DNA from 2 places in the Streptomyces sp. NBC_00005 genome. Region 2 is predicted to be linked to the other one. Evidence: riboswitches for the same ligand, from Rfam matches in the RefSeq annotation. Region 2 holds a riboswitch; the other holds the start of a gene.
What was found. A riboswitch is a leader RNA that binds a small molecule or an ion and turns the genes downstream of it on or off. The one in region 2 is predicted to bind cobalamin.
Positions count from the first base shown of each region.

Region 1: another riboswitch for cobalamin. It lies ahead of OG303_RS24570 (HoxN/HupN/NixA family nickel/cobalt transporter); the one in region 2 lies ahead of OG303_RS37995 (cobalamin biosynthesis protein).

Region 1 is NZ_CP108316.1:5,350,636-5,354,437, forward strand. It holds gene OG303_RS24555 (DUF4142 domain-containing protein) at 1-102, shown strand, start outside; gene OG303_RS24560 (LAETG motif-containing sortase-dependent surface protein) at 379-1,302, shown strand; gene OG303_RS24565 (ArsR/SmtB family transcription factor) at 1,398-1,757, opposite strand; cobalamin riboswitch at 1,838-2,044, shown strand; gene OG303_RS24570 (HoxN/HupN/NixA family nickel/cobalt transporter) at 2,072-3,169, shown strand; gene OG303_RS24575 (nucleoside hydrolase) at 3,206-3,802, opposite strand, start outside.
Region 2 is NZ_CP108316.1:8,317,698-8,321,499, reverse strand. It holds gene OG303_RS38010 (lysozyme) at 1-19, shown strand, start outside; gene OG303_RS38005 (anion permease) at 174-1,421, shown strand; gene OG303_RS38000 (hypothetical protein) at 1,457-1,678, shown strand; cobalamin riboswitch at 1,822-1,964, shown strand; gene OG303_RS37995 (cobalamin biosynthesis protein) at 2,064-3,047, shown strand; gene OG303_RS37990 (cobyric acid synthase) at 3,044-3,802, shown strand, end outside.

The sequences.
Region 1 (3,802 bases), 3.0 Mb from region 2:
GTGCTCACCCCGCCGGTGGACAGCACCACCCAGCCGCCGGTCCTGCCGGGCGAGGCGCCCAGCGGAAACGCCAGCCCGAGCCCGACCCCGACGGTGGGCTGACTGCCGACCTGGCGGTGGGCTGAGGAACGTCGGCCCGATCAGTGCGCGCATCTCGTGATGCCCATGTGGCGAAATTGTGATGGCGGATTGAACTACCCATGGGTTACCGCAGGTTGACAGCGTTCCGCCGGGAGATCCACGATGTGATCGCACTGTGGCGCATGTGACCAATGGGCCCGGTGTTCCTCAGACCATTCACCCCCGGTGCGGCCGGGCGCGGCGTGCTGCCCTGCGCCGCCGACGCCGGGGCCTGCACACGCCAAGATGGGGATTCGCATGTCCATAGCGAGACGTGTCACCGCGCGACGCCTCCTGGGGACGGGCGTCGCGTCGCTCGCCCTCTGCGCCGCCACCGTCGCCGCCGCCTCCGGCGCCTGGGCCACCGGCACGCCCGGCGGTGACGGCTGGAAGTCCGGCGGCGGCTACAAGCCGGGCACGGGGGCCGGCACCAAGACGGAGTCGGACCGCTGCCAGTTCTCGCTGGACGGCACGCACTTCTACGACTCGGTCAAGGTCGACGACCAGACCCTCAAGCCGACCGACGACGGCAAGATCCACGTCAAGGTCCGTACGGCGGGTGACGCGACGACCTGCACGGCCTCGCTGGCCTCCTACCTCGCGCACGGCCCGTCCTTCGCCACCTCCGGCGAGCAGGTCTTCGTCGACTTCGACTCGGTGACGGTCGAGCAGGGCCGGACCGACTCCCTCGACATCGCGGTGCCGGATGCCGGCTGCTTCGCGCAGATCGACCTCTACCGCGGGGCCGTCAAGTTCGACGGCAAGCTGGACGCCAAGGACGGCTTCGAGCACGGGGACCTGCCCAAGGGCCCCGACCACCCGGTCATCAAGGACAAGTTGATCGCGTCCTGGAACGGCGGCACGAAGGACTGCACGACGGCCGAGGAGTCCCAGCCGCCGGCCACGCCGACCCCGTCCGCCCCGGAGTCCGGGCAGCCGTCGACCCCGGCAGAGGAGTCGACTCCGCCCGCGACGGACACCCCGTCGACCGGGACCCCGACCCCGTCCGCCTCGCAGTCGACCTCGACGCCCGCGCCCACGCCGAACGGCGGCGGCGGTGACCTCGCGGAGACCGGCGGCGGCAGCGACTCCGGCCTCATCGCCGGTGGCGCCGCGGCACTGCTGGCCGCCGGTGCGGCGATCGTCGTCGTGACGAAGCGCCGCCGCACGGCCCGCTCCTGAGCCGTCCCCGGCAACGCCCCTGAAGCCACCCCCGATACGAACGCCCCGGAGACCCCCGCTCCGGGGCGTTCGTCCTGCCCGGTCCCTGTCCCCGCTCAGCCCTCGTCGGCAGTGCAGTTCTTCAGCAGCAGTCGTACGTCCTCGTCGACGACCCGATAGCGCACCACGCGCCCCTCCTTCTCGCCCGCCACGACACCGGCCGCCCTCAGCAGCCTCAACGCCTGTGACACGGCAGGGTCGTTCATGCCGGTCGCGATCGCCAGGTCGGACACGGCCAGCGGGCCGGTGCGGTGCAGGGCGAGCAGCAGGGCGAGCCGTTTGGGGTCGGCGAGCAGGGAGAAGCGGTCGGCCCAGGTGCGGACGTGCTCGGCGTCGCCGATGGCGGCGATGGCCTCGCACACCCGGTGGCCGTCGATGGTGCGGCGGTCTGCGCGGTCGGCCGGGACGAGATGCATACGGCCATCCTCGCAGGCGCCCGTATGTGATCTTCCATACCTGCGCAGGTGCGCAGCTATGCAAGGAAACGCGAACGCCCCTACGGTGGGCGGGCCGTGGTGTTCGGGAAGTCGGTGCCAAGCCGACGCGGCCCTCGCCACTGTGATCAGGGAGTTCGTCACCCACGTCCCGCGAGGGACAGCCACTGGGCGTCGTGAGGCGGCCGGGAAGGCGGGTGGCGGCCGTACGGCCTGCAAGGACGTACGACCTGTCAGCCAGGAGACCGGCCACGGCATCTCACGAAGTGATCCACGAGGTGCTGGAGCGTGACCGAATGACCCTGCCCGAGACGCAGGCTGCCTCCTTCCGCTGGCGGCGCGAGGACACCGTGAAGACGGTGGGCCTGATGGCGGTGATCGCCGCCCTGCACGTCGTCGCCTTCGGCATTCTGTTCCTGCTCGTCGTGCCCGGGCACTACGAGGTCGGCTCCAAGGCGTTCGGCATCGGCCTCGGCATCACCGCCTACACCCTGGGCATGCGGCACGCGTTCGACGCCGACCACATCGCCGCCATCGACAACACCACCCGCAAGCTGATGGCCGACGGCAAGCGGCCGGTGTCGGTGGGGTTCTGGTTCGCGCTGGGGCACTCCAGCGTGGTGGTCGTGCTCGCCGCGCTGATCGCGGGCGGCACACAGCTGGCCGGCCGCATCACGAGTGAGAGCTCCCGCACCCACCAGGTCCTCGGCTTCCTGGGGACGACGATCTCGGGCACGTTCCTGTACCTCATCGCCGCCCTCAACCTCGTGGCCCTGCTCGGCATCCTGAAGGTGTTCCGGGCGATGCGGGCAGGCACGTACGACGAGAAGGAACTCGAACAGCACCTGGATTCCCGGGGGTTCATGAACCGCATCCTCGGCCGCCTCACCAAGTCGATCACCCGGCCGGGGCAGATGTTCCCGCTCGGCTTCCTCTTCGGGCTCGGCTTCGACACCGCCACCGAGGTCACGCTGATGGTGATGGCCGGTTCGGGCGCGGCGGCCGGTCTGCCCTGGTACGCGATCCTCTGCCTGCCGCTGCTCTTCGCCGCCGGCATGAGCCTGTTCGACACGCTCGACGGCACGTTCATGAACTTCGCCTACCAGTGGGCCTTTTCGAACCCGGTCCGCAAGGTGTTCTACAACCTCACCATCACCGGCCTGTCCATCGCCGTCGCGTTCTTCATCGGCACGATCGAGCTCGTCGGCGTCCTGCACGACAAGCTCGACCTGCGCGACGCGCTCACCGGCTGGATCGCGGCCCTCGACCTGGACAACGTCGGCTACATCATCGTCGGCCTGTTCGTGGTCGTGTGGGTGGCGGCGGTGGCGTACTGGAAAGTGGCGAGGGTGGAACAGCGGTGGGCGGCACAGGTGCAGCCCACCGCCGAGTAGCCGCCGACACGCGTCGACGCGTACGCGCCTGAACCCCTAGGGCCCTTCCACGGCCGTCAGCCACAGCTTCACATAACGCTCCACGTCCACGGCCAACCCCACGTCCACCAGGGCCTGTTCACGCGCGCCGTCGTGGATCTCGGACTCGCCGGGGCGGCGCCGGCGGTCGACGACGGTCTGGCCACGGGTGGGGCCCGGGGCCAACGAGACCTCGACCGGCAGGAGTTCGGTGCTCAGGCCCTCCGGGTCGACGACCGCGCAGACCGCGCCCGCGTCGCCGAGGCCGCCGGTGGGGGTGGGGTCGCCGGAGGCGGCCGGGTCGCGGTGGGCGAGGAGTTCGCCCGCCATGCGGAGGCTGGGCTCGGAGCTCGTACGCAGCCGCTGGACGTCCGCGGCCGGGACGACGACCTGCTCGAACACGTCGAGGCCGTACATCGTGATCGGGACTCCGGCGGTGAGCAGGACCGCGGCCGCCTCCGGGTCGTGCCAGACGTTGAACTCGGCGACCGGCGTGGCGTTCCCGGTCGCCACCGCGCCGCCCATGAACACGATCCGCTCGATGTTGCGGGTCACCTCCGGGTGCGTACGCAGGAGCAGCGCGATGTTCGTCAGGGGCGCGGTGGGGACGAGGGT
Region 2 (3,802 bases):
GTTCGCCCGGGGCTACTAGCCAAGGGGCGCCGAGGGCCCAGGGGGTCGCCGGGACCGGGCGGAGCGGCGACCCCCCTTACCCGGTCACTCCACAGACCTCCTCAGTTCATCTTCCGTTCACTCAGGTTTCCTACGGTCAACCGACCGATGACTTCGAACGATTGCCTGGGTAAATGGAAAACTTCTCGCTGATCCTCGCGATTGTGGTCGTAACCGCACTCGCGTTTGATTTCACGAACGGTTTCCACGACACCGCCAACGCGATGGCCACCACCATCTCGACCGGCGCACTCAAGCCCAAGGTCGCGGTGGCCATGTCCGCCGTGCTGAACCTTGTTGGCGCCTTCCTCTCCGTGGAGGTCGCCAACACGATCTCCAAGGGTCTCGTCGACGAGACCGGCATACGTCCCGAGGTCATCTTCGCGGCGCTGGTCGGCGCGATCCTCTGGAACCTGGTGACCTGGCTGGTCGGACTCCCCTCCAGCTCCTCGCACGCCCTGATGGGCGGTCTGATCGGCGCCACCATCGCCTCGGCCGGCATGGGCGCCGTGCACGGCGACGTGCTCGTCACCAAGGTGCTCATCCCGGCGATCGCCGCCCCGATCGTGGCGGGTGTCGCGGCGATGCTCGCGACCCGGCTGTCGTACACCCTCGGCAAGAAGGCCGACGGCAAGGCCGCCGAGAAGGGCTACCGCGCCGGACAGATCGCCTCCGCGGGCCTGGTCTCGCTGGCCCACGGCACCAACGACGCGCAGAAGACGATGGGCGTCATCACCCTCGCCCTGGTCGCCGGCGGTGTCGTCGCCCCCGACTCGGACCCGCCCACCTGGGTCATCCTCTCCGCGGGCCTCGCCATCGCGCTCGGCACCTACCTCGGCGGCTGGCGCATCATCCGCACCATGGGCAAGGGCCTGACCGAGCTCCAGCCGCAGCAGGGCTTCGCCGCCCAGACCAGCGCGGCCACGGTCATCCTGGCCTCCTCGCACCTCGGCTTCTCCCTCTCCACCACCCACTCGGTCTCCGGCTCGGTGATGGGCGCGGGCCTGGGCCGCAAGGGCGGCGTGGTCCGCTGGTCGACGGCGACCCGCATGCTCGTGGCCTGGTGCCTGACGCTGCCGGCCGCGGCCCTGGTGGGCGCGCTCGCCGAGTCGGTCACGGATCTCGGCGACTGGGGCACGGCCGTCGTCGCCGTCTTCCTGATCACCTCCAGCGCGGCCATCTGGAAGATCTCCCGGCGCGAGGTCGTCGACGCGTCGAACGTCAACGAGGCCGAGGAGCCGGCCGGCGTGGTGACCACGGCCATCGCCGCCGTGACCCCGCCCCCGGCGGGCACGGTGACCGAGGACCTGACGGCCACCATCCCCGCCCCGGCCACGACCGCCACCCCCGACCCGGCCACCCCGCCGGCCGCGGCCGTCTGAGCCCCGCCCACCCGGTACAAAGGAAGAGAAGCAGCATGAAGATCGACTGGGCAACCCTGGGCTCCGTCTTCGGCGTCAGCCTCGCGGTCACCGTGGGACTCGTGACCCTGTTCACCCTCGGCATCATGGGCCTGTCGCGCCGCGAGCGGGCGACCGCTCAGGGCGGCTCGGCCACGGCCGCGGTCACCGGCGCGTACGTGTGCTTCGCGGCGTGCGCGGCGGCGGTGGCGTACGGGATCTCGCTGATCGTCGTCTGAGGCATCACCCTGAACACCCGTGGGGTGCGGGACGGATCTCCGTCCCGCACCCCACGTTCTTGTGCCCGTACTTGTGACCCCGTCGACCACCCTTGTGTGGGTCTCAGCACACTCTCCCGTCGCAGGTCAACGGCAAGTTGACGGCCCTTCCAACCCCGTGGTGGACTGCCGGGGCCATGTACGGCGGCAAGAGAGGAAGCCGGTGCAAGTCCGGCGCGGTCCCGCCACTGTCACCGGGGTAGGAAGTCCCGGGAGCCAGGAACTCTCACCGCCGGTCTCGTCGAACCAGGGCGTGGACACCCTGAGTGAGGACAAATCGCCATGCGCGGCTGCCTGTTGAGCGTCACCGCCCGACCTTTGCCCGACCCTTCGGCCGGCTGAGCCGATGCGTGCCGATCGCGTCTTCGCGTACGGCGCCGCCGCCGGCCTCCTCGGCGACCTCCTCCTCGGCGATCCGCGCCGGGGGCATCCGGTCGCCGCGTTCGGGCGGGCCGCCGGTGCCGTGGAACGGGTGCTGTGGCGGGACCACCGCGGGTGGGGAACGCTGCACACCCTCGTGTGCGCCGGTGGAGCCGTCGCGCTCGGAGCCGTCGCCACTTCGGCCGTACGTCCCTCCCGTGCCGCCTCCGTCGCGGTGACCGCCGCCGCCACCTGGGCCGTCGTCGGCGGGACTTCGCTCGCGCGCGAGGCCCGGGGCATCGGGCGCGCCCTCGAAGCGGGCGACGTCGAGGCCGCCCGGGCCAGGCTGCCGCACTTGTGCGGACGGGATCCGCAGGCGCTCGACGCCGACGGGATCGCCCGGGCCGTCGTCGAGTCCGTCGCCGAGAACACCTCCGACGCGGTGGTGGGGGCGCTGGTGTGGGGGGCCGTCGGCGGGGTGCCGGGGCTGCTCGGCTTCCGGGCCGTCAACACCCTCGACGCCATGGTCGGACACAAGTCGCCCAAGTACCGGCGCTACGGCTGGGCTTCCGCGCGGCTGGACGACGTGGCGGGGTGGCCGGGGGCGCGAGTGACCGCCGTCCTGGCCGCCGTTGCCGGGGGTGACCGCCGGGGGGCCGTAAGAGCCTGGCGTGCCGATGCGGCGAAGCATCCGAGTCCCAATGCCGGGCCCGTGGAGGCGTCGTTCGCCGGGGCGCTCGGGGTGCGGCTGGGCGGGACGTTGGCGTACGGGGGGCGGGTCGAGCATCGTCCTGTGCTGAACGGGGAGGGACGGTCCGTGGACGTGGGGGACATCGAGCGGGCTGTGCGGTTGTCGCAGCGCGTCGGGTGGCTGGCGTTGGGGGTCAGTGCGGCGGGTGCGGTGCTGCGGGGACGGGTCGCAAGGCGCCCTCGCCCCCAGAAATTGCAGCTGTCGGGACGTGCGTCATGAGCGGCGGGGGGCTCCTCGTCGCCGGCACCACCTCGGACGCCGGTAAGAGTGTCGTCACCGCCGGGATCTGCCGTTGGCTCGTACGGCAGGGCGTCAAGGTCGCACCGTTCAAGGCGCAGAACATGTCCCTCAACTCGTTCGTGACGCGCGAGGGCGCCGAGATCGGGCGGGCTCAGGCCATGCAGGCGCAGGCGTGCCGGGTCGAGCCGACCGCGCTCATGAATCCCGTGCTGCTCAAGCCCGGTGGCGACCAGAGCAGTCAGGTCGTGCTCATGGGCAAGCCCGTTGGGGAGCTGAGTGCGCGCGGGTATCACGGGGGGCGCCAGCAGCAGCTTCTCGGGACCGTTCTCGACTGCCTCGCCGAGTTGCGGGGCACGTATGACGCGGTGATCTGTGAGGGGGCGGGCTCTCCCGCCGAGATCAACCTGCGGCGGACGGACATCGTGAACATGGGGGTCGCCCGGAACGCGCGGCTTCCCGTGCTCGTCGTCGGCGACATCGACCGCGGCGGTGTCTTCGCCTCCTTCTTCGGGACGGTCGCGCTCCTCTCGCCCGAGGACCAGGAGCTCGTCGCCGGGTTCCTCGTCAACAAGTTCCGCGGGGACGTCGGCCTCCTGGAGCCCGGGCTCGACATGCTGCACGGGCTCACCGGGCGGCGGACGTACGGCGTCCTGCCCTTCCAGCACGGCCTCGGCATCGACGAGGAGGACGGACTGAGGGTCTCGCTGCGGGGGACGGTGCGCGAGTCGAACACC